DNA from 2 places in the Ciceribacter sp. RN22 genome. Region 2 is predicted to be linked to the other one. Evidence: riboswitches for the same ligand, from Rfam matches in the RefSeq annotation. Region 2 holds a riboswitch; the other holds the start of a gene.
What was found. Region 2 has a riboswitch for S-adenosylmethionine ahead of NHF53_RS00855 (O-succinylhomoserine sulfhydrylase). Riboswitches for the same ligand answer to the same signal wherever they lie in the genome.

Region 1 (15,435 bases), on a different contig from region 2:
CCTGGAACGAGATACGTGTCGGGAAGTTCGCCTTGATTGTACCGGTAATGACGTCGACAGACGGGCGCTGCGTCGCCATGATGACATGAATACCGGCCGCTCGCGCCATCTGGGCTAGCCGCTGGACCGCCCCTTCGATGTCCTTGCCGGCGACCATCATGAGGTCTGCCATCTCGTCGATGATGACGACGATGTAGGGGATCGGCTGAAGATCGAACTCTTCCGTTTCGTAGATCGCCTCGCCCGTCTGCCGGTCGAAGCCGGTCTGTACGGTGCGCGTCAGGATCTCGCCCTTGGCGAGCGCCTGTTCGACGCGGCTATTGAAGCCGTCGATGTTGCGCACGCCGATTTTCGACATCTTCTTGTACCGCTCTTCCATCTCCCGGACGGTCCATTTCAGAGCCACGACCGCCTTCTTGGGATCGGTGACGACCGGCGACAGCAGATGAGGAATTCCGTCGTAGACGGAAAGCTCCAGCATTTTCGGGTCGATCATGATCAGGCGGCACTTCTCCGGCGGAAGCCGGTAGAGCAGCGACAGGATCATCGTATTGATGGCCACAGACTTGCCGGAGCCGGTCGTTCCGGCCACCAGAAGGTGCGGCATCTTGGCAAGGTCTGCGATCACCGGCTCGCCACCGATGGTCTTGCCAAGGGTCATTGCCAGCTTCGCCTTGCTGGCCTCGAAATCATGACTGGCGATAAGTTCGCGCAGATAGACCGTTTCGCGTGTCTGGTTCGGCAGTTCGATGCCGATGGCGTTGCGGCCTGGAACAACGGCAACACGAGCCGCGATAGCGCTCATCGAGCGGGCGATGTCGTCGGCAAGGCCGATCACACGCGAAGACTTGATGCCGGGGGCGGGTTCCAGCTCATACAGGGTAACGACAGGCCCCGGTCTGACGTGGATGATTTCGCCCCTGATGCCAAAGTCCTCCAGGACGCCTTCCAGCATGCGGGCATTCTGTTCCAGTGCGTCGGCCGATAGCATCGCTGCGCGGCCGACGTTCTTCGGCTCCGCGAGAAGATGCACGGACGGGAGCTGGAAGCCTTCGGGGCGAATGAAAGAGGCCTGTGCTTCTCTCTCGACGCGTGCGCCGGGCTTCGGACGCGCGGGAGGTGCGGCAATACGCGGGGAGACCCGCCCGCTGGAAGGGGACCTCATATCGCCGGAAGGCGCCTTGATCCAGTCGTCACCGTCATCATCCGGCAGGACACCTGCAGGACGGGCGTCGTCCAGATCGAACGGCGGATCGTCATCGAGGCCAAGATCGGAGTGATCGCCCATCATCGGAGGCGGTGCGACGACGGATCGTTGCCGCCCAAGACCAGCTGGCGACGTCGTGTCCATCGACGGTTCCCTGCGGATTCCGGCGCCGCCCTTTGCCCGTGTCGGTTCGGTCAGCGGGCCGAATTCATCCTCGTTGAAGTCGTAGGGTTGATCGAAGCGATTGCGGTTGTGCTCGGACGGCTTGAGACCCAGGAGGCGTCGCACGCGGGCGCGGGCCGTATACCAGCTGTGGGCAATCGCTCCGAGGGCCAGCCAGCCCCCGTCATCCTCATCAGTCTCGTCCTCGAATGCCGGTTCGATCCGCGTGGACTTTGCAGGTACCCTGGCCGGGGCGATCTCCTGTTCGTCTTCGATGGTTCTACCAACCAGACCCGCGGCGAAGAGCAGTGACCAGGCTGCAGGAACGGCCAATATTGCGCTGACGATCATGGAGGCCGTCCCGGTGGGATAGCTGCCGATAAAAAGCCCGGGAAAGCGAAGGATGGCGTCGCCGAGGACGCCGCCGATTCCGTTGGGGATCGGCCATGTCAGTGGCGGCGGGAAGCAGCCAATGACGGCCGACGAGAGAAGTGAACCGATCGCCCAGGCGCCAAGACGGGCAGGGAAACGATGGAGTGGGCGGCTGGTGATGAGTGCCAGCGACCAGGCAAGCACGGGAAGCAATGCAATAACGCTCGCCAGCCCCAGAAACTGCAACATGAGGTCCGCGAAGGCGGCACCGCCGCGGCCGAGAATGTTCGTCGGTTCGTTGGCCGTTGCGTAGGAGAAGCTCGGGTCCGAGACGTTCCACGTCGCCAATGCCGCGACCGCGAGCATCAGCAGCACAAAAAGCGCGAAACCGGCCAGTGTGAGAAGCTGCCGGAGAAGGAACGCCGTCAAGGCGGAACGATCGCCATGGTCTCCCATCATCACCGAGTTACCTCTGTTCATGTCCTGCCTGCCCGTTTCGAGAATCGTTCACACATGCGCTGCGAACGATGGCTTTCTGGCCCTCTCGCCCTTCGCCGCACAGTAAGCGAGGTACAGTTAATGGCCTATTAACCATCCGCAGGCACTGGCCGCCGCCGGGCAGAGGAGAGGTGACAAAAAAGAAAAGCCCAGGCTTGGTGCCTGGGCTTCGACGGCCGCGGGCGCGACCGTTTGGGTGGGGTCCACGCCGGCTTGGGACCGGCGTGGCTTTGGGCTCAGCTGTGGTACGCGGCTTCGCCGTGCGAGGCGAGGTCGAGACCTTCGCGCTCTGCTTCCGGAGCAACACGCAGGCCGATGATCAGGTCGGTGATCTTGTAGAGGATGATCGAGCCGATACCGGTCCATGCGATGGTGACGAGAACAGCCTTGATCTGAACGATGACCTGAGCGCCCATGGTGACGCCTTCAGCATAGCCGATGCCGCCGAGGCTTGCAGAAGCCAGTACGCCGGTGCCGATAGCGCCGAACATGCCACCGATTCCGTGAACGCCGAAGACGTCAGCCGTATCGTCGTAGCCGAACTTGTTCTTCACAACAGAGACGAAGAAGAAGCAAAGCGGGGAAACGAGCAAGCCGAGAATGATGGAGCCCATCGGACCGGCAATACCTGCAGCCGGCGTAACGGCAACGAGACCAGCAACCATGCCGGAGATCGCGCCGAGGACGGAAGCCTTGCCGCGGACGATCTTTTCAACCAGCGACCAGGAGAGGGTTGCTGCGGCGGTGGCAACGAAGGTGTTGACGGTTGCGAGCATTGCGCCGCCAGAAGCTTCGAGGTTGGAACCGGCGTTGAAGCCGAACCAGCCGAACCACAGCATGGCAGCGCCAACCATGGAAAGCGTCAGCGAATGCGGAGCCATCATGTCTTTGCCGAAGCCAATGCGCTTGCCAACCATGATCGCACCAATCAGGCCTGCAATACCGGCGTTGATGTGAACGACCGTGCCGCCAGCGAAGTCGAGAGCGCCCCAGCCGAAGAGAAGGCCGTTGGCGTCCCAGACCATGTGAGCGACCGGGAAGTAGACGAAAGTAACCCAAAGTGCGCAGAACAGAACCGAAGCGCCGAACTTGATGCGCTCAGCGTAAGCGCCGATGATCAGGCCGGGTGTGATGGCTGCGAAGGTCATCTGGAACAGCATGAAGATGTATTCCGGAATGACGGCATCAGAGAAGGTCGCAGCCGTGCTGTCCGGTGTGATACCGGCCAGGAACATCTTGGCGGTGCCGCCGAAGAACGGATTTGTGCCGCCGCCGAATGCGAACGAGTAGCCATAGACGACCCAGATGATCATCACGGTGCAGGCGATAACCGTCGTCTGCATAAGGACCGACAGCATGTTCTTGGTGCGAACAAGGCCGCCATAGAAGAGAGCGAGACCCGGGATGGTCATGAACAGCACGAGGATGGTGCTGAGGAACATGAAGGTCGTGTCGCCCTTGTTCGGAACGGGCGCTGCAGCGGCGGCTTCGGCGACCGCAGGCGCAGCCTCCTGCGCGAAGGCCACGACCGGCGCCAGCAGGGCGGCCGAAGCGGCGCCGATACGGGCGCAAGTGGAAGAAAATTTGGCAAATGACATCAGAAAGACTCCCCTAGCGGCCATTTTTTACAGGGCTTCGGAATTGGTTTCGCCGGTACGAATGCGCACGGCCTGGTCGATCGAGTATACGAAGATCTTGCCATCCCCGATCTGACCCGTCTTGGCAGCGGACGCGATAGCCTCGACTGCCTTGTCCGCGAGCTCCGACGCTACGGCGATTTCGATCTTGAGCTTGGGCAGAAAGCTGACGGCATACTCTGTGCCGCGGTAGATTTCGGTGTGGCCCTTCTGGCGGCCGTAACCCTTCACCTCGGTTACGGTGAGGCCTTGTATGCCGACGGCTGTGAGGGCTTCGCGCACCTCGTCCAGTTTGAACGGCTTGATAATGGCCATTACAATTTTCATCTGGCGTCCCATCCTTTGTTTGTCCTCGGCTCGGAGCCGACTCTCCTTGCCGCTGGCGACGTGATTTGATCAGCGACCAGCGTGAGACATTCAAAGGGCGTGCCAGATTCTGGGTGCCATATAAGTTATTGAAATGTAAAGGCTATAGTGTGCCCGTTCAATAAAGCGGCACGAAAAGGATATTCATCTGATAAAAATATAGGCAGATTCTATTTTTTGCCTTCGTTTTCATCATTTGCACGATTGCGGATCAGACCCTCTTGCGCAACCGAGGCGATCAGCTGACCAGACCGCGAATAGAGGCTCCCGCGTGTCATGCCTCTTGCGCCCGAAGCACTGGGGCTGTCCTGCGTGTAAAGCATCCAGTCTCCGAGGTCGCAGGGACGATGAAACCACATGGCGTGGTCGAGGCTCGCAACCTGGAGGTTGGGATCAAAAATTGACGTGCCGTGCGCGTAGAGCGAGGTATCCAGCAACGTCATATCGGAAAGATAGGCGAGGATGGCCGCCTGGTAACGATGATCGTCGGGCACCGCTCCCACTGCACGAACCCAGATGTGTGCGGTTGGTTCCAGCTTTTCCTTGGAGACATAGTGGATGAGCGAAACCGGTCTGATCTCGATCGGACGGTTACGCCCCCAATACCGCCGCACGTTCTCGGGCGCATCCGCGAGGAAGATTTCCTTGAACTCCTTTTCGCCGATCAGTTGTTCCGGTGGAGGAACTTCTGGCATCACCACCTGGTGGTCGAAACCGGGTTCCTCCAGCTGGAAGGAGGCCGACATCGAGAAGATCGCTTTGCCGTGCTGGATTGCGACAACGCGGCGGGTTGTGAAGCTTGCGCCGTCACGAATGCGCTCGACCTGATAAATGATCGGCACGGATGGGTCCCCGGGACGCATGAAATAGGCGTGGAGGGAATGGACGAGACGGTCATCCTCGACGCAGCGCTGCGCCGCCATCAATGCCTGGGCAATGACCTGCCCACCGAAGACGCGTTGCCAACCGTTCTGCGGGCTGCTTCCGCGAAAGAGGTTCTCCTCCAGCTTCTCGATATCGAGGGTCTTGATGAGACCGTCCATCGCACTGGGTTCTTCGTTCTGCTGGGACATGTTATGAAGGCCTCGCATGTAGGAAGAAGTTCAAGGCTGATCTATATAGGTGCCTTGCCACACACAAGTGCTAATGGAGTGCGTGATGTTGGATATGTTGGTCGTCGGCGGCGGATATGTCGGGCTTTCGGTGGCGCTGGCGGTCAAGCAGGCCGCCCCGCATCTGTCCGTGGAGGTCGTCGAGGCCGCTCCGGAAGACGCCTGGAAGAAGGACCCCCGTGCCTCGGCGATCATTGCGGCGGCCATCCGCATGCTGGAAGTTTTCGGGATATGGGCTCGTATCGAGCCGGAGGCGCAGCCGATCACCAGGATGATCGTGACCGATTCGAAGACGTCCGACCCGGTCCGGCCGATTTTCCTCACGTTTGACGGTGCGGTCGAGGAAGGGCGACCGTTTGCCTATATGATACCGAATGTGGCCATGGTGGGTGCACTGAGGGACGCCTGCGCCAAGGCTGGCGTCGCCATTCGGCACGGGTTGCGCGCCACCGGATTCGAAAGTGGTCCGGCTGCCGCGGCATTGACGCTCTCCGACGGGACGGTGCTGTCCGCCCGACTCGTCGTTGCTTGCGACGGCGTGCGCTCAAGACTGAGAGACATGGCCGGAATCAAGACGATCACCTGGGACTACGGCCAGTCTGGAATCGTTACGACCGTCGAGCATGAGCGGCCGCATGATGGCTGCGCCGAAGAGCACTTCCTTCCCGCCGGACCCTTCGCCATCCTGCCGCTGAAAGGCAATCGCTCGTCCCTCGTGTGGACGGAGCGCACGGAAGAGGCCGACCGGCTTGTTTCTGCCGACGATCTCGTGTTCGAGGAAGAACTGGAACGTCGTTTCGGTTACAAGCTGGGCTCTATACGGGCGGTGGGCGACCGACGTGCCTTCCCGCTCGGACTGACATTGGCACGTGCCTTCGTCGCACCGCGCCTTGCGCTCGCAGGCGATGCTGCCCATGGCATTCATCCGATCTCGGGTCAGGGCCTGAATCTCGGCTTCAAGGACGTGGCGGCGCTTGCCCAGACAGTGGTCGAGGCGGACCGTATCGGCCTTGATATCGGCGATCTCAACGTACTCGAACGTTACCAGGAGTGGCGGCGCTTCGACACCTTCCGCATGGGTGTGACGACGGACGTGCTGAACCGCCTGTTCTCGAACGACGTGTCACCTATTCGAGCCATGCGCGATTTCGGATTGGGCCTTGTCGATCGGCTGCCGGGGCTGAAATCGTACTTCATTCGTGAAGCGGCCGGAACCGGAGGGGGCGCCGGGCAACCACGACTTCTGGCGGGCCAGTCGCTTTAATCGGTCGCGTCGTCAGTCTCCGAGCCTGCGCGCTTCGGATACGAGCATGATCGCGACGCCGTCGCGAACCGGATAGGCGAGCTTCGCCTTTTCCGAAACCAGTTCGTTTTTCTGTCGGTCATAGGTCAGGTGGGTCTGTGTCAGCGGACAGACGAGAAGCTCCAGAAGCTTCGGATCGACTGTGCTCGTTAGGCTATCCATACCGGTCGTCCTACTGGAGAATCGTGTCGGGGTCGCCAAACTCGCGCGCAAGAGCAATCTCGGTGATCGCAATCAGCGTTTCGGCACGGCTGCGCATGTCAGGAGCCTCGAGGAGCGCTTGCTTTTCTGCCGGGCCGAAGGGCGACATCATCGACAGGGAGGTCACGAGCGTCGTGTTGCTTGCACGCTCGACGCTTTCCCAGTCGGCTTCCAGTTTGTTCGCCTCGAGGTAGGCGCGGAACGCGGCGAGAAGTGCGTTGCGATCGATCGTCGCCTCTTCGTCCGCATCGGAAAGGTCGGCAAAAAAGGGCGCGATCCGAAAGCTGCGGTAGGGACGATGACTTGCGATCTCCTCCATCAGCCGGAAGCGACATACGCCGCCGAGCGAGGTGATGTAGCGTCCATCGCCCGTCTCCCCGAAGGAAGTAATTCGTCCGATACAGCCGACCTGACAGAGCGCTGGTCCCGACACGGGTTCGCTCGCGAACGTTCCCTGGAATGCTGGTTGGACGACGCCGATCAAGCGGTTACCCGCCAGCGCATCGTCGAACATCTCAAGGTAGCGCGGCTCGAAGATGTTGAGGGGCAATTGTCCGCCGGGCAGCAACAAAACGCCGCTCAAGGGGAAGACCGGCAGGACTTCCGGCAAGTCCTTTTCCGTCAGATATCTCGCATTGCCGACTTTCATCAATGCACTCCCGGTACGGGCGGAAAAGCCGCCCGTACCTTTCAATATGTGGTTCGTGCCGAAGCGAACTCAAGAAGCGCTTGATCGATCGTCAGGAAAAGAGGATCGACGAAAGCTTCCTTCGGGCCATGGCTGTCACCGGGTCCTTTGCACCCCATACATCAAAGAACTGCAAGAGCTGGCGACGGGCGCCATCATCATCGAAAGCCCGGTCGCGACGCATGATCATCAACAGGTGCTCCGCCGCTTCCTCGCGCCGCCCCTGCACGTTCAGAATCTTGGCGAGTTTCATGCGGGCTTCGTGATTGTCCGGGTCGAGAGACAGTTCGTGCTCGAGCGCTTGCGGATCTCCGAGCTTGCGAGCCTCGCTGATCTGCTCCAGCTTCCTGGTCACAGCCTGCAGTTCCGGCGCCTTGGCAAGGGGCTCGGGAAGATTGGCAACGAGCTGCGACGCGCGCTCGTGCTGACCGGTGCCAAGCATGCATTCCGCGATGCCCGCTATCGCACGCACGTTTTCGGGATCGGCTTGCATCACGGCTCCGAAAAGCTGTGCGGCGCCTTCGAAGTTTCCTGCGGCGACGAGACCGTCAGCCTCGTCGAGCGCTGCCGTCAGCTCGGCTTCGCCGGTGTTGCCTTCAGGGCCGGCCAGCTTGTCGATGAACTGCCGGACCTGGCTCTCGGGAATGGCGCCCATGAACCCGTCGACCGGTTGACCGTTGACGAAGGCGACGACGGCCGGGATCGACTGAATGCCGAGCTGCCCGGGAATGGCCGGATGGTCGTCGATGTTGAGCTTTACCAGTTTGACGCGGCCGTTCGATTCGTTGACTACCTTCTCGATTACCGGCGCCAGTTGACGGCAGGGCCCGCACCACGGTGCCCAGAAGTCGACCAGCACTGGCTGCTTGCGGGATTCGTCAAGAACGTCCTTCGCAAAGCCCGCGGTCGTCGTGTCCCTGATGTGGCTTCGTGGCGGGGTATCTCCCAAATGAGCATGGCCCGTCATCTGGCCACCAAAACCGCTATAGGGATTGCTGTTGTCGCTCATCAGAATACTCCGCCGTTGATGGCCGCCTGGGGCCTTCGGTGTGTCGCTAAGATCGTATGTCAGGCCGTTACTTTCAAGACAAGCGGTGTATGTCCGGTTGCTTCAAGAAAGCGCAGCAAGTCGTCACGAGCCACCGATGTCGTAGCGTCGTTCGACAGGGGGTGACCGTTGACGATGTCTTCTTTCATGAGATCGGAATCGAGCACGAACGTGACGTTGTGGCCGGTATCGTTGATCGCCCCGAAGACCGTTACCGCACCCGGGATGACGCCGAGGTATTCCATGAGCTTTTCCGGTCTGCCGAACGAGACGCGACCTGAGGCGCCGAGGATCGTGTGTACCGTCTTCAGGTCCACGACGGCGTTCTCCTCGACGGTCAGAAGAAAATACCGATCCTTCTTGTCCTTGACGAAGAGGTTCTTGGTGTGGCCGCCGGGAATCTCATCGCGAAGCGCGACCGATTCCGCGACCGTGAACACGGGCGGATGATATTTGGTCTTATGGCCGATCTTCAGCTCATCGAGCAGCTGGAAGAGGTCACTGGCGGCTTTTGGGGTATTCGTCATGACTGTCTCTCGGGAAAAGCGTTCGGGGGGGGCCGGGTTGTCCGGCAGAATGATTGATTGATACGGTCGGCGACTTGCGTTGGCAATCACAGACGTTATCGCTCAGGCGGGCGTTTTCCCTTGTTTCCCAACAAGTTGAAAAAATTCTGGACGATTTCGTCATTTCCCTGTTGCATTTGAAAAACGGTTAGGCCATATAGCGCCCGTCGCCGCAACGCGGATGACCCACGATCCACCGACTACCCCCGGATCGCGGATATGAGCGGGTGTAGCTCAGGGGTAGAGCACAACCTTGCCAAGGTTGGGGTCGGGCGTTCGAATCGCCTCACCCGCTCCAATTCTCCGAAATAAATGAGATCAGGCCAGGCCATCGGAGATGGAATAGCCGCTTTACGGCTGGTCGTCGCCCGCCATTTACGGGCTCCGGCATTTCCCTCAGGAGAATTGCCGGAGGGCGCACTTGGCGCGTACACCTGTCGGTGCACTCGGTCTTCTCTGGCTTCATGCCTTTGAGAAAACGTAATCCGTCTCTTGTCGCAGGAGTTCGCCCGGACGCAGAACGGCGCTCGGAAAATTCGGGTGGTTGATTGCGTCCGGCCACGTCTGGGTTTCCAGGCAGAATCCGGCGAACGGACCATACCGGCGACCCTCGAGCCCTGCGACGGGAACGTTGAGCTTTGCGCTGGCATAGAATTGAACGCCCGGCTCCGTCGTCCGTACTTCCATGGCAACGCCAGAGGTAATGCTGCGAGCAATCGCTACTGTGCGCTTTTCGACACGTGAGGGCGAAAGGCAGAAGTTGCGATCGTAGAGAACACGCTTTCCATCCAACTGGCGGTCCATCGGTGACATTGTCCGGAAGTCGAACGGCGTGCCGTCGACCGGACGAATTTCTCCGGTCGGGATCAGTCGGTCATCGACCGGCAGATAGGCGTCGGCGGCGAGCATCAGGTCGTGGCCGAGGGCATCTTCTCGACCATCGAGGTTGAAATACGAATGCTGGCAGACGTTTGCGAGCGTCGGACGGTCGGTGGTCGATGTGTAGACAACGGACAGAACGCCGTGCTCTCGAAGGGCATAGGTCGCCGTGATCGAGCAGTTTCCGGGATAGCCGGCACGGCCGTCCGGATCCACGATTGCCAGTTCGACACGATCGGGCGCCAGGCTGGCGATGTCCCAGTTGCGTTTGGCGATACCGTCGCTGCCGCCGTGAAGGTGCCCGGTGCCGTTTTCGTTGCGTTCAAGCTGGTATTCTTTGCCGTCCAGTGTGAAGCATCCGTTGGCGATACGATTGGCGCATCGCCCGGGCGTGGCGCCGAAATAGGGGGAGTGGCGCGGGTAGTCGTCGAAGGTTTCGAAGCCGAGGACAAGTGGATGGCTATGTCCTTCAAGGCGCAGATCCTGGATCACCGCTCCCCAGGTCATCACTTTCATCGTCAGCCCGCCGCCCTCGAGGGTCACCCTGTAGACCGGCTCACCCGCCGCCGTCTGCCCGAAGAGTTCGCGTTCCATGGTTCCTCCGCTCGAATTGCCGTTCATTTCCGCAACAGCTCACGCTGAGTGGTCTTCAGCCCGCCGCTGTTTCCCAGGAAAGGGGCTTGGGCCACAACCCTGATCAGGCCGATCGGTCGAGGCCGATGGCATTCAGTTCGTAGGGCGTCGTCTGGTAGATCTCGTTGATCCAGTTCCCAAAGAAGAGATGCGCATGGCTGCGCCAGCGGTTCAACGGTTTCTTCGCCGGATCGTCGTCGGGAAAGTAGTTGTGCGGCACCTTGATCGCCACGCCAGCTGCTACGTCGCGGTTATATTCGTCGGCCAAAGACGTCGAGTCGTATTCTACGTGGTTGAACATGTAGAGGCGGTTTGCCGTCTTCTCGTGCACGAGGCAGACACCCATCTCGTCCGACTCCATCAGGATCTCGAGCCCTTGCACCTTCTCTATGTCGGCCCGGCGCACTTCAGTCCAGCGCGAGACCGGAATCTGGAAGTCGTCGGAAAAGCCGTTCAGGTACACGGAGGACGGATTCAGAATATGGTGGCGGTAGATCCCGAAAGCCTTCTCGCTCAGGAGGTACTTCGGCACGCCGTGGAAGTGGTAGATGGCCGCCATCGCGCCCCAGCAGACATTCAGCGTCGAATGGACGTTGGTCGTCGTCCAGTCGAGAATCTGCCGCAACTCGTCCCAGTAGGTGACCTCCTCGAAAGGCAGAGTTTCAATCGGCGCACCGGTGATGATGAAACCGTCGAACTTGCGGTCGCGGACCTCCTCCCATGTCTGGTAGAAGGCAAGCAGATGCTCCTCCGGCGTATTCTTCGCCTTGTGCCCGCCGATACGGACGAGGGACAGCTCCACCTGAAGCGGCGAGGCGCCGACCAACCGCGCCATCTGCACCTCCGTCTTGATCTTGTTCGGCATGAGGTTCAGAAGGCCGATCTGCAGGGGGCGAATGTCCTGGCGGATCGCAACCGTTTCGGTCATCACGCGCACGCCCTCGTGCACGAGAGTCTCGAAGGCAGGCAACGTATCGGGAATCTTGATCGGCATGTTCGAACTCGACCTTCCTTGCGGTGCAGTTGCAGCCACACATACAAAAACTGCCGGCGATCTTGCAGATCGCCATTGGTCCTCGGAAAGTCCTTCGGAGCTCGCCTCGGCCCTTTAGCGATTTGTTTAACGTGGCTGCAAGCCGGCCGGCCAAATCACCACGAGTGTGGCTAGATACGCTCAGGTACCCTGCCAGTCAACGGAAATCCAGCATTACGCCGGCCTGAACACGGCTTTGCAGCTTCCCTCCCGTACCATGAAGGCAAGTCGGTGTGGCCACCGATATTCTTTCCTTTTCCTGACGAGATGCGCTATGGCGGGCGCATGACGAAGACTACCTTTACCATCCTCCTCGGGGGGCACCTGGTCCTGACCGAGCGGTTGAAGTCGGCCGTCTCGGGTGGGCGTTTCATCGCCGCCGACGGCGGAATGCGTCACGCGTCCATGCTCGGTATCGTGCCGGAGCTATGGGTTGGTGACTTCGATTCTTCGCCGGAAGCTCTGGGAGAAGCCTGGCCGAATGTCGACCGGCTCCCATATCCGGCTCAGAAGGCGGAAACTGACGGTGCGATCGCGATAGGCGAAGCGATCCGACGCGGCGCCGACCGGCTGATCCTCGCCGGTGCGCTCGGGGGGGAGCGCTCGGATCATGCACTCATGCATCTCCTGCAGGGACTGCAACTCACCAAGGAAGGATACGAAACGCTCCTGACCTCAGGCGAGGAAGAGGCCTATCCACTGCTTCCCGGAAGGGCGACAGTGGATCTGCCGCGAGGTTCGCTGTTTTCGGTCGTCGGACTGTCACCCCTTTCAGGCCTGTCGATCCACAACGCGCGCTATCCGCTTGAAGACTTCTCCCTGCCGCTCGGGTCGACGCGTACCATCTCGAACGTCGCCGAGGGCGCGATTATCTTGTCGCTCGACAGCGGGGAAGCAATGCTTCTTGCCCGCCCCTTTGACCTGACTGGAGCATAAACCATTGGCGCCTCCTATCCTCAAACTCGACAACATCTTCCTGTCCTTCGGCGGTACGCCGTTGCTTTCCGGCGCGAACCTTCAGGTAGAGCCGGGCGATCGCATCTGCCTCGTCGGACGCAATGGATCGGGTAAATCGACTTTGATGAAGATCGCCGCCGGACTTGTTGAGCCGCAGTCCGGTGAGTTGTTCCGACATCCGGGCGCGACTGTCCGTTATCTCGAACAGGCGCCCGATTTCGACGGATACGAGACCGTCCAGTCCTATGCGGAAGCCGGACTGGGGCCGGGAGATGACCCCTACCGCGTCGCATATCTTCTGGAGCACCTCGGTCTGACCGGGCAGGAGGATCCCAGGAGCCTTTCGGGCGGCGAAGCGCGCAGGGCAGCGCTGGCACGTGTTCTTGCACCTGAACCGGATATTCTGCTGCTCGACGAGCCGACAAACCATCTCGACCTGCCGACCATCGAGTGGCTCGAAGGTGAGCTTCAGAAGAGCCGCAGCGCGCTCGTTCTGATCTCTCACGACCGCCGCTTTCTTGAGAAGGTTTCGACCGCGACGGTCTGGCTCGACCGCGGCATTGCGCGTCGTCTCAACCGGGGCTTCGGTCATTTCGAGGAGTGGCGTGACAAGGTCCTCGAGGAGGAAGAGATCGAACAGCACAAGCTCGGCAAGGCGATCGAGAGGGAAGAGCACTGGCTCCGTTACGGCGTTACGGCGCGACGTAAGCGCAATATGCGTCGTCTCGGGCAGTTGCAGGCGATGCGCGCCGACTATCGCGGCCACAGAGGACCGCAGGGGACCGTGCAGGCAAGCCTCGCCGATGCGCGCGAATCCGGGAAGCTGGTCATCGAGGCGGAACGGATCACGAAAGCGTATGGTGGACGCACGATCGTCGCCCCGTTTTCGATCCGCGTTCACCGTGGCGATTGCATCGGCCTCGTCGGGCCGAACGGCGCAGGCAAGACGACACTGCTCAAGATGCTGACGGGGCAGCTGGAACCGGATGGTGGAACCGTCAAGCTCGGAACCAACCTCGAGATCGCTGTGCTCGACCAGAAACGCGAGGATCTCGATCCCGACGACACGCTGGCCCACTATCTGACCGACGGTCGGGGCGAGAATCTTCTCGTCAACGGCGAGCAGCGGCACGTCACCGGTTACATGAAGGATTTTCTGTTTCAGCCCGAGCAGGCGCGCACCCCGATCCGCAATCTGTCTGGCGGCGAGCGGGCACGGTTGATGCTGGCGCGCATCATGGCAAAGCCGTCAAACCTGCTGATCCTCGACGAGCCAACGAACGATCTCGACATCGAAACGCTTGATCTGTTGCAAGAGATCGTCGCCGGTTATCCCGGTACGGTTATCCTCGTCAGCCACGACCGTGACTTCCTGGACCGCACGGTTACCTCGACGATTGCGCCGGCCGACCCAGAGCTGCCGGACGGTCGCTGGATCGAGTATGCCGGCGGCTATTCCGATATGCTGTCGCAAAGAAAAGGCGCCGAGGACGAACGTCGCCGCGCTGCAAGGACAGACAAAGGGAAAGTTCAGGAAGGCGGTGAAAAGTCGCCGGAGGGGCCAGCATCGAAGGGCAAGGCCAAGCTCTCTTACAAGCAGAAGTTCGCGCTGGAGAACCTGCCGAAGGAGATTGCGAAAGCCGAGGGAGAAATCGCCGCCCGGGAAGCGAAAATGGCAGATCCAGGCTTGTTCTCGCGGGACCCGGCAGCGTTCAACATGCTGGCGAAGGAGCTGGAGAAGCTGCGAGCCGACCTCGCGCGAATGGAAGAAGAGTGGCTCGAACTGGAGATGCTGCGCGAAGAACTCGAAGGCTGAAGGTCACCGGCCAGTTTGCGGGAGCGCCTCCAGGTGCAGCAGTCTCGGAGACATTGCGTCGTAGAAGGCGCCGGATCGCCCGATATAGATGAGGGTGGCGTTCTGGAACTCGTGCATCACCGACGATAGTCGTTCGACCGTTTCCGGTTCCAAACCTTCGAGAACATCGTTGAAGACGATCCATTGCGGGCATCGCAGCAGTAGACTGGCGAATGCGAGCGATATCTGCTCGTCCTTTTCGAGCCTGCGATCCCATCGGGCATGTTCGTCAAGGGATTGCGTGAGATCGCCAAGCCCGACCCGGGTTAGTGCTGCTGCGATCTCCTCGTCGGAGAAGGAGGGCGCCGACACCGGGAAGAGCAAGGCATCGCGCAGTGATCCTTCCGGAAGATAGTCCAGCTGTGGGACGAAGAGGATCTCCTGCGCAGGCAGCTCGATCGCCCCGCTACCCCACGGCCAAAGTCCGGCAAGCGCATCGAAGAGCAGCTTCCGGTTAATGCCCTGGTCGCCGTTGATCATCACCCTTTCGCCGGCTCCGATGACTGGATCCGGTTCGCGCAAACGAAAGGCGTGATCGCAGCTGTTGCCATTCGGTTTCGCGCAGATCGTCACGTTCTTGAACGCGAGCTGTTCCGTCGCGCCACGCTCGAGCAGGACCTCGCTGCCTTTGGGATGGTAGTCATCCATGTCAACGAGCGCAGCCCTGAAGCTCATGACGCGCAGGAGCGTCGCTTTCCAGTCCGCAATGGAGTCGAAATTGTTGACGTACCAACGCAGGGCCGAGTGGACCTGATTGAAGGCGGCTGCCGACATCATCAATTCTCCGAAGCTCATGGTTCCGGCAAAATAGGCCGGAGACGCGATCAACGTCGGGACGACCAGAGCGAGCCAGCCGAAGCCCGCGGTAACCCAGGTGAGGTTGGTGAGAGCTATCGCGAGTTGGCGGATCAGGCCTAT
Region 2 (15,435 bases):
TTCAACTGCTGATCGGAGGCATGCTGGTCTCATCGCTTGGACACCCTGCAATCCTCATCTTCTTCACCACTTCGGCGATCGCAATGCTTCAGAGCCCCGCCGAACACATCCATCCGCTGAAAAACCTGCTTTTCGGCATCGATGCGATGAACATCTTCGGCAGCTACAGCATTTTTCTCGGGCTCGGCGTCTCCGCAATGATCGAATACGAGCGACGCCTTCTCGGCTGGCGCTGGCTTGCGATACCTTTCTATTGGATGATGGTCTCCTATGCGGCCTGGCGTGCCGCCTTCGAACTGAGGGAGAGACCTTTCTTCTGGAACAAGACGCCACATGAGCCGCGCCCTGTCACGATGCCGGCGGCCACCCCTCCCCCGGCTGCAGCCGACTGCACCGGTGCTAGCCCCGAAAGCGGGCAGGCTTGACTGTCAGAGACACAGCCACACAGGATGCGCGAATGCTGGGCGTGATCTGCGACATACCGGCTACCAGGGGGCGGCATGAGTGAAGAACAGGCAAAATCCGGCTGGGGAACGTGGAAGCGCGTGCCCGGTGCCGTTTGGACGATCGGTTTCGTATCGCTCTTCATGGATGTCTCCTCGGAGATGATCCACGCGCTGCTGCCCCTCTATCTTGTCGGCGCGCTCGGAGCATCGACCCTCACCGTCGGCGTCATCGAAGGGATCGCCGAGGCGACTGCTTCCGTTACCAAGGTGTTTTCCGGCGCTCTCAGCGACTGGTTCGGAAAACGCAAGCTGCTCGCTGCCTTCGGGTACACCCTCGCGGCGGTGACCAAACCCATTTTCCCGCTTGCGCCGAGTATCGGATGGCTGGTTGCTGCGCGCTTTATCGACCGGATCGGCAAGGGCATCCGCGGGGCACCGCGCGACGCGCTGGTTGCCGACATCGCATCTCCGGAACTCCGGGGCGCAAGCTTCGGCCTCAGGCAGTCGCTGGACACCCTGGGCGCGCTGCTGGGGCCGCTCTTCGCCATCCTCTTCATGTGGCTCTTCGCCGACAACTTCACGGCGGTCTTCTGGATCGCCGTCGTTCCGGCCTTCGTCTCGGCCAGCCTCATCACGTTCGCCGTGAAAGAGCCGCCAAACATTGCGGCACGGCGGACCGCACGCATGCCGCTTCGCCGGACCGAACTCGTTCGGCTCGGAGCAGCCTACTGGAAAATCGTCGCGGTCGCGACGGCCTTCACTCTGGCGCGCTTCAGCGAAGCCTTCCTGGTGCTCAAGGGGCAGGACATCGGCCTTCCCATTGCATTCGTTCCGCTGGTGATGGTGATCATGAACATTGCCTACGCGCTTTCCGCCTATCCTGTCGGCGCACTGTCGGACCGGGTCAACCGCATGACGCTGCTGGTGGCCGGGCTTTTCCTGCTGCTTATTGCAGACATTGTCCTGGCATTCAGCTCCGGCTTTGCCGGACTGGCCGCCGGGGCGACGCTCTGGGGCTTGCATATGGGGTTTACCCAGGGGCTGCTCTCGGCGATGGTTGCCGATACCGCGCCAGCCGAGCTGCGCGGTACGGCGTTCGGCATGTTCAACCTGATCACCGGGATGGCGCTGCTTGCCGCGAGCATGATCGCCGGTGGCCTATGGGACGTCGCCGGCGCCGAGGGCACGTTCCTGGGCGGTGCCGTATTCACGCTCTGCACGCTGTTCGGCCTCGCCGCCTTGCGGATCCGGCAGCGCGGAAGACGCCCGGAACAAAGGAACGATGCCGGATAAGGGAGAAGCTGGAGCGGGTGAAGGGAATCGAACCCTCGTATTCAGCTTGGGAAGCTGCTGCTCTACCATTGAGCTACACCCGCGACAGGGGCACAAATCCAACAGATCCCCCGGTCTGTCAAGTGTGAAGAACCTGCACAGCGACGCTTTGCCTATCACGCGCCAAAGCCACCAAGTTTTTACTTTCACGGGGCAATGTGGCGGCGATTGCCAGACATCCGGATTGCCACCATGCCCTTCTTCCGCCGCCTTCTCGAATCGAACCGTTTCGAAACGGCCATCACCGTCCTGATCCTGTTGAACGCCCTTACCTTGGGGCTCGAGACCTCGCCCGTCCTCTGGGCTCGCTACGGATCCCTGCTCTACACGATCGACCACACCCTTCTTGCGATCTTCGTCCTCGAGATCCTGGCACGACTTGCCGTTTACCGCAGCCGCTTCTTCCACGCCCCCTGGCGGGTCTTCGACCTCCTCGTCATCGCCATCTCGATCGTTCCGGCAACGGAAACGGTCTCGATCCTGCGAGCCATGCGCGTCCTGCGCCTCTTCCGGCTGATCTCCGTCGTGCCCTCGATGCGGCGCGTCGTCGGCGGGCTCTTCTCGGCACTCCCGGGCATGGGGTCGATCTTCCTCCTGCTGGGGCTCGTCTTCTACGTCTCCTCGGTCGCCGCAACGAAGCTGTTCGCCACGGATTTTCCTGAGCTTTTCGGCAATATCGGCAAGTCCGCCTTCACGCTTTTCCAGGTCATGACGCTCGAAGGCTGGACCGGCGACGTCGTGCGTCCGGTGATGGCGCTTCACCCACTCGCTTGGGTCTTCTTCATCCCGTTCATCGTCGCGACGTCCTTCACGGTCCTCAATCTCTTCATCGGGATCATCGTCTCATCCATGCAGGCCGAGCATGAGATTCCGAGCGCAGGGGACCAGGAAGACCTCAAGGAGAGCCAGGATCTCATCCTTGCGGAACTGAGAGAACTGCGAAGTGAAGTCGCGGCGTTACGGCGCGCGTCAGCCAACCCGGAAATGCTTGGACAGCTTTAGTCCCTGCGCCTGGTAGCTGGAGCCAAGGCCGGTGCCATACAGGCCTGCCGGACGCTCCTGCATGTGCTCGTAAACCAACCGCCCGATCACCTGTCCATGTTCCAGGATGAACGGCACCTCGTGGCTGCGGACTTCGAGCACGGCGCGGCTGCCGGCACCGCCTGCACCGGCATGACCAAAGCCCGGATCGAAAAAGCCCGCATAGTGCACGCGGAATTCACCGACGAGAGGATCATAGGGCGTCATCTCCGCCGCGAAGAGCGGCGGCACGTGGACGGCCTCCCGAGAAACCAGGATGTAGAACTCGTCCGGATCGAGGATCAGTTCGTCGCGCCCGCGGCTGTAGAGCGGCTCCCAGAAATCGAGCACATCATGGGCCGCCTTGCGGTCGACGTCGATCACGGACGTATGATGCTTGCCGCGATAGCCGATCAAGCCGTCGGGACCACTGCCCTCCAGATCGATCGACAGCGCGATGCCACCACCCGAGACATTCGGGACCTCACTCGCAACGAGCGTCTCCGCCTTGTGCAGATCGAGCAGTTCGGTGTCGCTCAGCAGCGAGTGGCCAACGCGGAACCTGATCTGAGACAGGCGCGATCCGCGCCGGACGATGACCGGGAACGTCCGCGGGCTGATCTCGAGATAGAGAGGCCCGCGGTAGCCGGCGAGAATCTTGTCGAACTCCTGGGCGTGATCGACCATCACGCGGGTGAAGATGTCGAGCCGTCCGGTCGAGCTCTTGGGATTGGCCGAGGCCGACATGTCCTGCGGCAGGTCGAGGCTTTCCATCAGCGGCACGATGTAGACGCAACCCGTCTCCAGTACTGCCCCGTCTTCGAGATCGATCTCATGCAGCGTCAGCCGTTCGAGCTTGTCGGCGACCTTGTGCTCGCGACCGGGCATGAAGCTCGCGCGGACACGCATTGCCTTTGAGCCGAGGCGCAGGTCGAGGCTTGCCGGTTGCACCTGGTCGGCGTCGAGGGGCGCCTCGCTTTTCAGCCGGCCTTCAGCGAACAGCGCGTCGATGGCGCGATCCGCCAGGATACCCGTGGTCCTTGTCATCTTGTCCCATCCCGTTTGACCCGACAAAACCAAAGTCGAGGAATTGACGCAAGCCCGTGATCGGCGTATGGCAGGCTTATCCCGTGGTGATTTGGCCGGTCGGCTTGCAGCCACGTTAAACAAATGGCTAAAGAGACCGGGTGCTAGAAACCGGTCCGATGTCGCGACCGGTTTTTTTGTGTTTGAAAGGCTGAAAGGCATGAGCAAGAACTGGCGTCCGGCAACCCAACTCGTCCATGGTGGAACTCTTCGCTCGCCCTATGGCGAAACGTCGGAAGCAATCTTCCTGACCCAGGGCTTCGTCTACGAAAGCTCGGAGGCGGCCGAAGCCCGCTTCAAGGGCGAGGACGACGGCTACATCTACGCTCGCTACGGCAGCCCGACCAACGACATGTTCGAGAAGCGCATGTGCTTGCTGGAAGGCGCCGAAGACGCCCGCGCCATGGCCTCGGGCATGGCCGCCATTGCGGCCGCCGTGCTGTGCCAGGTGAAGGCCGGTGACCATATCGTCGCCGCCCGCGCCCTGTTCGGTTCGTGTCGCTATGTCGTCGACACACTTGCGCCGCGCTATGGCGTGGAATGCACGCTGGTGGACGGTCGGGACCTGAAGAACTGGGAGGCGGCGATCCGCCCGAACACCAGGGTCATGTTCCTCGAAAGCCCGACCAACCCGACGCTCGAAGTGGTCGACATCGCCGGCGTGGCCAAGCTCGCCGACCAAGTCGGCGCCACGCTCATCGTCGACAATGTCTTCGCCACCCCCCTCTTCCAGAAGCCGCTCGAACTCGGCGCCCATGTCGTCGTCTATTCGGCCACCAAGCATATCGACGGACAGGGCCGCTGCCTCGGCGGCGTCGTGCTCTCGTCGAAGGACTGGATCACCGAGAACCTGCAGGACTATTTCCGCCACACCGGCCCAGCCATGTCGCCGTTCAATGCCTGGACGCTGCTGAAAGGCGTCGAGACACTGCCGCTGCGCGTCAAGCAGCAGACGGCGAATGCCGCGGCGATCGCCGACTTCCTGGCCGAGCAGCCGCAGATCGCCAAGGTGATCTATCCGGGCCGTGCCGACCATCCGCAGGCCGACATCGTCGCCAAGCAGATGACCGGCGGCTCGACGCTGGTCGCCTTCGAAATGAAGGGTGGCAAGGACGCGGCCTTCAAGCTGCAAAACGCGCTGGACATCGTCAAGATTTCCAACAATCTCGGCGACGCCAAGAGCCTGATCACCCATCCGGCCACCACGACGCACAAGAACCTGACCGACGAGGCACGCGCCGAACTCGGCATGTCCGGGGGCACGGTGCGCCTTTCCTGCGGCATCGAGGACACCCAGGACCTGCTGGAAGATTTTGCGCAGGCGCTCCGCAAGGTTCCGGCCTGAACCACCTTTCACGCCCTGCTGCCCGGCGCCGCGCGCGTCGGGCAACCGTATCGACGCAACGGATGTCACGGCCTCCCCGTTAGGACTAATTTGACAAAGTCGCGACACTTTGCCTGCTCGGCGCATCCGCATTCCTTGACCGGTGCGGCGAGCTGATAGATATGGTTAGCAAGACATAAAGAAGGTCAACCCTATGTATCGAGCCCTGACGCGGGATATCGAAGTCAGTGTCGAGCCTTACTATCTGGAGGAGCAATCCGATCCGGACGACGGACGATATGTCTGGGGTTATCGGGTGGCAATCACCAATCACTCCGACAGGTCGGTTCGACTGGTGAATCGCTACTGGCACATCACCGATCAAAACGGCCAGGTCGACGAAGTTACCGGGCCGGGCGTCGTCGGCGAGCAACCGCACCTGCAGCCAGGCGATACCTACGAATATTCCTCGGGCTGCCCTCTCGACACACCGTCAGGCGTCATGTTCGGCCACTACCAGATGGAAACTGAGGAGGGTGACCTCTTCGAGGTCGCGATCCCGGCCTTCTCTCTGGACGCGCCGGGCATGTTGCGGGTCCTCAACTGAGGCCGGGCGGACCCAGTACCCAACCGCAATGAAAAACGGCACCGCCAGTCTGGACGGTGCCGTCATCAATTTCAGCCTTCGCGAACCTCGGCCGCTTCATAGCGATAGGTGGTCGAGCAAAATTCGCACGTGACGGTGATCGCGCCGTCTTCCTGGCTCTGCTCGATCTCCTCATCGGAAAAGCTCTTCAGGACGCCCTTCACCTTCTCCCGCGAGCAGCTGCACCGGTCGAAAACCGGCTGCGGCTTGTAAACCCGCACACCGCGTTCATGGAAGAGGCGAAACAGCAGCCGCTCTATGCCGATCTGCGGATCGGTAAGCTCATCCGTGTCGACCGTGTCGACCAGCACCTGCGCTTCCGACCAGGCATCATCCTCAGAGAAGACATGCCCGCCTTCGTCTCCGTCACCGCCGTGCAGATCCCGCTGACGCATCCGCTCCGGCGCTTCCGGCAGGAACTGGGCCATGAGCCCCCCGGCCCGCCAACCGCGGCGGGGATGTCCGTCCTCGTCGCGATCGAAGAACTCGGCGACGCCGAGACGCACCCGCGTCGGAATCTGTTCCGACTGACGGAAGTAGACCCCGGCGATTTCCTCGAGCGAGGTACCGTCGAGGGGCACGATCCCCTGATAAGGCTGCATGAAGCTGCCCTGATCGATGGTGAATGCGAGCACGCCTTCGCCGAGCAGGGCCTCGGGGGACGTCCTGCCCTCCTCGACCGCGGCCTTCAGCGCATCCTCGTCGAAGCGAGCATAGGCGCGCACGTCCTGCGGCGTCGAGAAGTCGACGACCAGCAGATCCACCGGCCCGTTACCCTTCGTCTGGACGGTAAACTTGCCCTCGAACTTGAGCGAAGTACCGATCAGCACGGTGAGGACCATCGCCTCTGCCAGAAGGCGGGCGACGGGAGCCGGATAGTCGTGCCGGGCGAGAATGGTATTGACCAGCGGGCCGAGTTGCACGGCCCGGCCGCGCACGTCGAGCCCTTCCACCTGGAACGGAACAACGCGGTCATCGCCGGCGAAACCGAATTCGCCGAGTTCAGTGGCCCTGTCTGCCATTATTGTACTCCTTGCGCCGCAGGCGCTTGACTTCCGGGGGGGTGCATAGGCCCCCAATTTACCGCTCACATGGGGTCGCTTGGCGAGAAGATCAAGCCGGAGGCTGCAAACCCGGGCAAGCGACGTCAGATCGCACCAAGGCACCAGGCGAGGATCGACTTCTGTGCGTGCAGCCGGTTTTCCGCCTCGTCGAACACGACGGACTGCGGGCCGTCAATCACCTCGTCGGTGACCTCCTCGCCGCGATGCGCGGGCAGGCAATGCATGAAGAGGGCGTCGGGCTTTGCGTGCGCCATCAGCGCCCCGTTCACCTGATAGGGCTGGAAGACGTTGTGCCCCCTGGCCTTGTGCTCCTGGTTCATCGAAATCCAGGTATCGGTAATGACGGCGTCAGCACCTTCCACGGCACGCTCCGCCTCGTGGCAAAGCATGACTTCGCCGCCGTTGTCGCGGGCCCAGTTGAGGTACTTGTCGTCCGGCTCGGACCCGAGCGGCACGGCCATGTTCATGCGGTAACCGAAGCGGGCGGCGCCCTCGACGAGAGAATGCAGGACATTGTTGCCGTCGCCGGTCCAGGCGAGCGTCTTGCCCTTCACCGGACCGCGATGCTCCTCGAAGGTCATGACGTCGGCCATGATCTGGCAGGGGTGCGTGCTGTCGGTCAGCGCGTTGATGACGGGAACAGTTGCATGCTCCGCCATCTCCAGGAGACGCGAATGATCGGTCGTGCGGATCATGATCGCATCCACGTAACGCGAAAGGACCTTTGCGGTGTCACCGATCGTTTCCGCACGGCCGAGCTGCATTTCCGTGCCGGAAAGGAAGAGTGTCTCACCACCGAGCTGGCGCATCCCGACGTCGAAGGACACGCGCGTGCGCGTCGACGGTTTCTCGAAGATCATCGCAAGCATCTTGCCGGCAAGCGGCTTGTCCGCCGTCCCAGCCTTTGTCGCCTGCTTTCGAGCGCGGGCGTCATCCATGATGGTACGCAAGTCGGCGGACGAAACGGCCGAGAGGTCGAGGAAATGCTTCGGAGATGCCATTGGGAAACCTGTCTGAATTTCTGCTGCTTAGGCTTGCGCCGCCTGCTTTTCGTGGGCGCCATGGACCCGCTCGGCCGCGCGTTCGATCCGCGAGAGGCCCTCGCGCGCTTCTTCGGCGGTCGTAATGAGCGGCGGCAGAAGACGAATGACGTTCTCACCGGCCGGGACACCGAGAATGTGCTCGGCGCGCATCGCCTGCAGCAACTCCGCGTTCGGTACCTTCGCCTTGATGCCGAGCATCAGGCCTTCGCCGCGGATCTCCTCGACGACATCGGGGAAGCGGTCATGGAGTGCCGCCAGTCCCTGCCGGAAGACCAGCGCCACGTCGCGCACATGCTCCAGAAAACCATCGGCGAGAATGACGTCGAGTACGGCATTGCCGACGGCCATCGCCAGCGGATTGCCGCCGTAGGTGGAACCGTGCGTGCCGGCCTTCATTCCGGAAGCAGCTTCCGCCGTGGCAAGGCAGGCGCCCAGCGGAAAGCCGCCGCCGATGCCCTTGGCAACGGCCATGATGTCGGGCGTGATGCCCGCCCACTCATAGGCAAAGAGCTTACCCGTGCGACCGACACCCGACTGAACTTCATCAAGGATCAGGAGAAGCCCCTTGTCGTCGCAGAGCTGGCGAAGTGCCCGCAGGAACTCGTTGGACGCAGTACGGATGCCGCCTTCACCCTGCACCGGCTCGATAAGGATCGCGGCCGTGTTCTCGGTAATCGCCTCCTTTACCGCCTCGATGTCGCCGAAGGGTACCTGGTCGAAGCCCGGTGCCTTGGGTCCAAAACCTTCGAGGTACTTCGCCTGCCCCCCTGCGGCGATCGTCGCAAGCGTGCGGCCGTGGAAGGCACCTTCGAAGGTGATGATGTGGAACTTTTCCGGGTGCCCCTTCGAGAAGTGATAGCGGCGCGCGGTCTTGATCGCGCATTCCAGCGCCTCGGCGCCCGAGTTGGTGAAGAACACCTTGTCGGCGAAGGTCGCCTCCGTCAGCCGCTTGCCGAGCGTTTCCTGGCCTGGAACCTCGTAGAGGTTCGACAGGTGCCAGACCTTTTCGGCCTGTGACGTCAGCGCATCGACGAGATGCGGGTGGGCATGCCCGAGCGCGTTCACTGCGACGCCGGCCGCGAAATCGAGATATCGCTCACCATTTTCCGCGATAAGCCAAACCCCTTCGCCGCGCTCGAAACGCAGAGGCGCGCGCAGGTAGGTTTCGTAAAGCGGCGTGGCTTCAGCCATGGTGGAACAGCTCCTTCGCAACCGATCGATGTGAACACGGACCTTCCGGCGTCCCGCAGAAAAGTCCCCGGAAAAATCAAAAATGCCGCCTTTCGGCGGCGGTTGGCACTATCGGCATTTCCCGCTGTGCTGTCAACAAAACTGCGACACGCAAAGGATTTTTGTGATGCGCGAGCGCCTTTCACAGCTTTGATTCTCGCGGCCGGCGAAAGCCAGCAAGTTGGGGAAAACTTGAAAATCGATTCCGCTTGATTCGTCCGACTCTTGTCACGGAGTCAGCGCCACACTAGGTTAAATTTACATTAAAAGATTGCATGCGGCAGAAGTAGTCACCGAAAGTATCGAGGAAGTCTTGTTTTGGATTCGTCCGAAGCAACGGAGACGGATTCTGCCGTTAATATCGCGATGGCGGAGATAATGGCATGAACTGGACAGATGAGCGCGTCGAAAAACTCAAGAGGCTCTGGGCCGAGGGCCTGAGCGCAAGCCAGATCGCCGCACAACTCGGCGGCGTCAGCAGAAATGCGGTGATCGGCAAGGTGCATCGCCTCAACCTGCCGGGACGCGCGAAGTCCGGCGGCGGCACGGCACCGGCTCGTACGCCGAAACGTCCGGCACCGGCCCCTCGTCCCTCAAACTTTGCTGCGCGCGTCCCCGCCCGCGCAAACGCCCGTCCGGTAGGCGGAGCGATGCTGAAGGAAGAGGGCCAGATCGATGCCCTGGAGGAAATCCGCGCCGTTCCGGCCTCGAACGTCGTGATACCGATTTCCCGCCGGCTTGGGCTCACCGAACTCACCGAACGCACCTGCAAGTGGCCGATCGGCGATCCGATGAGCGACGAGTTCCACTTCTGCGGCTGCGAGTCACTCGATTCCTCGCCGTACTGCAAGTATCACGCCAAGCTCGCCTATCAGCCGGTCTCCGAGCGCCGCAAGGCGGACCGGTAAGCTTCTGGCCGGAGAAAACGAAAACGGGCCGCGCGGCCCGTTTTTTTGTGCGTGATGTAATTGGAAATCAGGCTTCCATCGAGTATCCGGCGCCGCGCACGGTGCGGATGACATCCTGCATGTTCGAGAAGTTGAGCGCCTTGCGCAGACGTCCGACGTGGACGTCGACAGTACGTTCGTCGACGTAGATGTCGTGCCCCCAGACGCCATCCAGCAGCTGCGAACGGGAGAAGACACGGCCCGGCGAAGTCATCAGGAACTCCAGCAGTCGGAATTCCGTCGGCCCGAGGCGGACCTCGCGGCTCTTGCGATGAACCCGGTGGGTTTCCCTGTCGAGTTCAATGTCGCCGCAGCGAAGAACGCTCGAGAGCATTTCGGGACGGGCACGCCGCAGCATCGCCTTGACGCGCGCCATCAGCTCCGGCGTCGAAAACGGCTTGACGACGTAATCGTCGGCGCCCGTGGCCAGGCCGCGCACGCGTTCGCTCTCCTCGCCGCGCGCCGTCAGCATGATGACAGGCAGGCGTTCGGTCTCCGGTCGCATACGCAGCCTGCGGCAGAGTTCGATCCCCGAGACGCCCGGCAGCATCCAGTCCAGAAGCAGGAGGTCTGGAACCCTTTCCTGGAGGCGCAGCTCTGCTTCGTCGCCGCGCAGAATCGTCTCCACCTCGTAACCTTCGGCCTCAAGATTGTAACGAAGGAGTACGCTCAGCGCCTCCTCGTCTTCGACTACCACTATCCTTGGCTGCATCGCTCACTTATCCTCTGCAGCGGCATCATTCGGTGACCGCGCCGACGTCCGTCGTCAGGTCTTCCTTCGGACGCTCGCCTTCGGGCTGGGCCCCCGTGGTCATGTAGTAGATGGTCTCGGCGATGTTGGTGGCGTGGTCGCCGATCCGCTCGAGGTTCTTGGCGCAGAAGAGAAGATGCGTGCAGCTCGTGATGTTGCGGGGATCTTCCATCATGTAGGTCAGCAACTCCCGGAACAGGGAGGTATAGACAGCATCGATCTCGTCGTCGCGATCGCGGACGGACTTCGCCTTCTCCGCCGAACGCGTCGAGTAGACGTCCAGGACTTCCTTCAGCTGCACGAGGGCAAGTTCGGAGAGGTGCTCGATGCCGCGAGCGAGCTTGCGCGGGATGCCCGCGCTCTGCACCGCCATCGCCCGCTTGGCGTTGTTCTTGCCGAGATCGCCGACCCGCTCCAGGTCGCTGGCGATCTTCAGCGCGCCGATGATCTCGCGAAGGTCGCTGGCGACGGGTTGGCGACGGGCGATCGTGATGACGGCCTTGTCACCGATTTCGCGCTCGGCTGCGTCCATAATGACGTCGTCGGAAATCACCTTGTGCGCCAGAGCAGCGTCCCCGTGGACCAGAGCGCGGACGCTGTCGCCCACCATCTGCTCGGCGAGTCCGCCCATCTCGGAGATGCGGCGCATCAGGTATTTCAGTTCCTCGTCGAAGGCGGAGTAGATATGGGTCGATGACATGTCGTGATCCTCGAATGAGTGCGTCTGCGCGGTTGGACGGGGCGTCAGCCGAAGCGGCCCATGATATAGTCCTGCGTGCGCTGATCGTCGGGATTGGTGAACATCTTGTCGGTGTCGTTTTCCTCGACGAGTTCGCCGAGATGGAACATGGCCGTGCGCTGCGACACGCGCGCCGCCTGCTGCATCGAATGCGTGACGATCACGATGGTGTAGTTCGCGCGAAGTTCGTGAATGAGTTCCTCCACCTTTGCCGTCGCGATCGGATCGAGTGCCGAGCAGGGCTCGTCCATCAGGATGACCTCGGGACTGACGGCGACGGCGCGGGCGATGCACAGACGCTGCTGCTGGCCACCCGACAGACCTGTGCCAGGAGCGTCGAGGCGATCCTTCACCTCGTTCCAGAGGCCGGCTTTCTGCAGCGCCGACGAGACGATGTCGTCCAGATCCGATTTCTTGCGAGCAAGCCCGTGGATGCGCGGTCCGTAGGCGACGTTTTCGTAGATGGACTTCGGGAACGGGTTCGGCTTCTGGAACACCATGCCGACCTTGGCGCGCAGCTGAACCGGGTCCACCTTGGGATCGTAGATGTTCTCGCCGTCGATGGAGATGTGCCCCTCGACCCGGCAGTTGGCGATCGTGTCGTTCATGCGGTTGAGACAGCGCAGGAATGTCGATTTGCCACAGCCGGACGGACCGATGAAAGCGGTGACCGAACGCGGCGGAATCTCGATCTCCACGTCCTTGATGGCGTGCTTATCGCCGTAGAACACCTGGACCTTCCGGGCCGAGATCTTCGCTTCATTCATTGTTGCAGCCTTCGTCGTGATCGTCATTGTGGTCGGCATGTTACTCATTGTCAGCCCTCTTACCAACGGCGCTCGAAACGGCGGCGAAGAATGATCGCGATCAGGTTCATCATCAGGAGGAATACGAGGAGCACGATGATCGCACCGGATGCGCGCTCCACGAAGGCGGGGTCACCGCGCTGCGTCCAGTTGTAGATCTGCACGGGGAGAGCCGAGGCCGGATCGAAGAATCCCTCGGGCGGGGCGGCCGGAAATTCGCGCACGAACGCGACCATGCCGATGAGCAGCAAGGGAGCGGTCTCTCCGAGCGCGCGCGCCAGTCCGATGATCGTTCCCGTAAGAATGCCGGGCATGGCAAGCGGCAAAACATGATGAAACGTCGCCTGCATCTTCGAGGCACCGACGCCGAGTGCTGCGTCGCGGATCGACGGCGGCACCGCCTTGAGCGCAGCGCGCGTAGCAATGATGATGGTCGGCAGCGTCATCAGCGTCAGTACCAGGCCACCCACGACAGGCGCCGACTGCGGCAATCCAACGAAGTTTATGAGAACCGCCAGCCCCAGAATGCCGAACACGATGGAGGGTACCGCTGCGAGATTGGCGATATTCACCTCGATGAGGTCGGTGAACTTGTTCTGCGGCGCGAATTCCTCGAGATAGATCGAGGCTGCGACGCCGAGCGGCAACGAGAGCACGAAGACGATGAGCATCATGTAGGCGGAGCCGATGATGGCGACGCCGAGACCCGCTGCCTCCGGACGCGTGTCCGAGGCGTCCGGTGCCGTAAAGAAGGACCAGTTGAAGTTGGTCGTCAGGATGCCTGCTTCCTTCAGCCTGTCCGCCAACGCCAACTGCTCGGGCGAAATGTTGCGGTCGAGCTTGGCGCTCTCCATCGTCACGCGCCCCTTGTAGTAGCCGTCGATTCGCCCCGCAGCGAGAAGATCGAAGCGGACGGTCCGACCGATGGCCGAGGGATCGGCGAGAACGAACCTGCGCAAATCGGCCGGCGCCTCCTTGGAGATCAGCTCCGCGGCGGTCTTGGCACTGACCCCGTCACCGGCGATGCCCTTCTCGGTCATCGCATCCTGAAGAGCTTTCTGGATCAGTGGCGCATAACCGAAAGTCGATACCTTGGCGATCGCCTCCGGATTGCGGTCGCCCGCCTTGTCCAGCTTCGCGGGGTCGAGGAAAATGTCGAGAGAGACATATGTCTGCTGGAAGGAAGACATGCCGTTCGACAGGATCGACGCAAGCAACCCGACAAGGGCGACGATGCCGATGACAACGGCGATGCGGCCCATCATGCGGAAACGCGCTTCGGCGGCATTGCGTCGGCGGGTTCGTGCGTCGGCAGCAAACAGCGACTTGCTACAGGAATCGGCGGACGAGGCGCCGAATGCGGAAACGTCGGTCATTCGTACTGCTCCCGGTATTTGCGCACGATGTAGAGGGCCAGCACGTTCAGCCCAAGTGTCAGGACGAAAAGGGTGAGACCGAGGGCGAAGGCGACCAGCGTCTCGGGACTTGCGAATTCCGTGTCACCCGTGAGCTGGCTGACGATCTTCACGGTGACCGTCGTCATTGCCTCGAAAGGGTTGAGCGACAGTCTGGCGACGGCACCCGCGCCGAGCACCACGATCATGGTCTCGCCGATCGCGCGGCTTGCGGCCAGCAATACGGCACCGACGATCCCGGGCAGAGCGGCCGGAAAGACGACCTGCTTCACCGTTTCGGACTGCGTGGCGCCGAGAGCGTAGGAGCCGTCGCGCAGCGCCTGCGGAACAGCGTTGATAATGTCGTCGGACAGCGAACTCACGAACGGTATGATCATAATGCCCATGACGATGCCCGCCGTCAGCACTGAAGACGACGAAGTTCCGAGGCCGAGAGGCTGTGCGATCCAGTCGCGCAGAAACGGTCCGACGGTGACAAGCGCGAAGAGGCCGTAGACGATCGTCGGGATGCCGGCGAGGACCTCGATTGCGGGTTTCACCACGCTTCGCACGGAGGGCGCGGCATATTCGGCAAGGTAGATCGCAATCATCAGGCCAAGCGGCACGGCAACGACGAGCGCCACGAGGGAAATGTAGAAGGTGCCCCAGAGCAGCGGCAGGATACCGAGTTCCGAACCGCCACGAAATTGCGGATTCCAGACAGTCGAAAAGAAGAAGTCCTGCGCCGAATAAATCCTGAAGAAAGAATAGGTCTCGAAGAACAGCGAGGCGATGATGCCGATCGTCGTGAGAATGGCGATCGTCGACGCCGAAACAAGCACGGCGCGCACGAAGCGCTCGCTGATGTTTCGGGCGCGCAGATCCGGCGTGATGCGGCGATACGCCCAGAGAGCAAAGCCTATCGACAATGCAAGGGCCAAGGTGCCGGTGACGATGGTGCCGGTCTTCGCGATCTGACGATAGGTCTTCGCCGCTTCGAATACCGGCGGCGGCACGTCGCTGCCCAGCGCCACGCCGACTTCGGCCAGAAGAGTCCGTACGTTGGAGACATCCGCACGCATCTGCGAAAGCTCGCTCTCGCTCATCCCACCGCGTGCGAGCACCGCATCAAGACCGTCTGCGATCCGGCGAACGTCGGCCATGACGAGGCTACGCGCGCCACCTTCGGGGATAGCGCTGTCCGGGATCATGCCGGTGACGCGCGTTTCGATGAGGAGAGGCTGCACGACCAGCCATGCGATAAGCACGACCAGGGCGGGGAGGGCCGCAAAGAGTGCGACGGTCTGCCCATAATAGCCGGGAAGAGAATGGAGTCTGACACCACCCTTCGCCGCGAGATCCATCGCATGTCGCCGACCGAGAAAATAGCCGACGAAGGAAATCGCCGCCACGACAAGGATAATGATGCCCGGACTCATCTCGCCAGCAACCTCCAGAAAGAGCAAGACCGGTGGCGCGATCACCGCGCCACCGGTCGGTTTGGATTAGTTCAGGGCACCCATCGGCGTGCGGGCCTTCACGGCCGCCTGCGTCTTGGCGAGTTCCGGGTCGGATACCAGACCGTAGGCCGCCAGCGGACCGTCCGG

Region 1: it holds a riboswitch for S-adenosylmethionine, as region 2 does, so the genes downstream of both, metA (homoserine O-succinyltransferase) here and NHF53_RS00855 (O-succinylhomoserine sulfhydrylase) in region 2, are expected to answer to the same signal.

The regions. Positions count from the first base shown of each region.
Region 1 covers NZ_JAMXLD010000002.1:1,146,121-1,161,555, forward strand. The annotation lists gene NHF53_RS20390 (DNA translocase FtsK) at 1-2,221, opposite strand, end outside; gene NHF53_RS20395 (ammonium transporter) at 2,476-3,837, opposite strand; gene NHF53_RS20400 (P-II family nitrogen regulator) at 3,865-4,215, opposite strand; gene tesB (acyl-CoA thioesterase II) at 4,413-5,315, opposite strand; gene NHF53_RS20410 (ubiquinone biosynthesis hydroxylase) at 5,401-6,618, shown strand; gene NHF53_RS20415 (Trm112 family protein) at 6,631-6,819, opposite strand; gene NHF53_RS20420 (LON peptidase substrate-binding domain-containing protein) at 6,830-7,507, opposite strand; gene trxA (thioredoxin) at 7,599-8,555, opposite strand; gene NHF53_RS20430 (prolyl-tRNA synthetase associated domain-containing protein) at 8,615-9,121, opposite strand; tRNA gene NHF53_RS20435 (tRNA-Gly) at 9,384-9,458, shown strand; gene NHF53_RS20440 (aldose epimerase family protein) at 9,623-10,633, opposite strand; gene metA (homoserine O-succinyltransferase) at 10,737-11,666, opposite strand; SAM riboswitch at 11,761-11,838, opposite strand; gene NHF53_RS20450 (thiamine diphosphokinase) at 11,991-12,641, shown strand; gene NHF53_RS20455 (ABC-F family ATP-binding cassette domain-containing protein) at 12,646-14,478, shown strand; gene NHF53_RS20460 (ABC transporter ATP-binding protein/permease) at 14,482-15,435, opposite strand, start outside.
Region 2 covers NZ_JAMXLD010000001.1:168,439-183,873, forward strand. The annotation lists gene NHF53_RS00830 (glycosyltransferase family 2 protein) at 1-425, shown strand, start outside; gene NHF53_RS00835 (MFS transporter) at 501-1,739, shown strand; tRNA gene NHF53_RS00840 (tRNA-Gly) at 1,749-1,822, opposite strand; gene NHF53_RS00845 (ion transporter) at 1,971-2,780, shown strand; gene NHF53_RS00850 (2'-deoxycytidine 5'-triphosphate deaminase) at 2,748-3,845, opposite strand; SAM riboswitch at 3,919-3,997, shown strand; gene NHF53_RS00855 (O-succinylhomoserine sulfhydrylase) at 4,045-5,229, shown strand; gene apaG (Co2+/Mg2+ efflux protein ApaG) at 5,423-5,815, shown strand; gene NHF53_RS00865 (Hsp33 family molecular chaperone) at 5,887-6,876, opposite strand; gene argF (ornithine carbamoyltransferase) at 7,002-7,919, opposite strand; gene NHF53_RS00875 (aspartate aminotransferase family protein) at 7,947-9,152, opposite strand; gene NHF53_RS00880 (GcrA family cell cycle regulator) at 9,575-10,099, shown strand; gene phoB (phosphate regulon transcriptional regulator PhoB) at 10,167-10,850, opposite strand; gene phoU (phosphate signaling complex protein PhoU) at 10,876-11,589, opposite strand; gene pstB (phosphate ABC transporter ATP-binding protein PstB) at 11,634-12,422, opposite strand; gene pstA (phosphate ABC transporter permease PstA) at 12,455-13,810, opposite strand; gene pstC (phosphate ABC transporter permease subunit PstC) at 13,807-15,267, opposite strand; gene NHF53_RS00910 (substrate-binding domain-containing protein) at 15,334-15,435, opposite strand, start outside.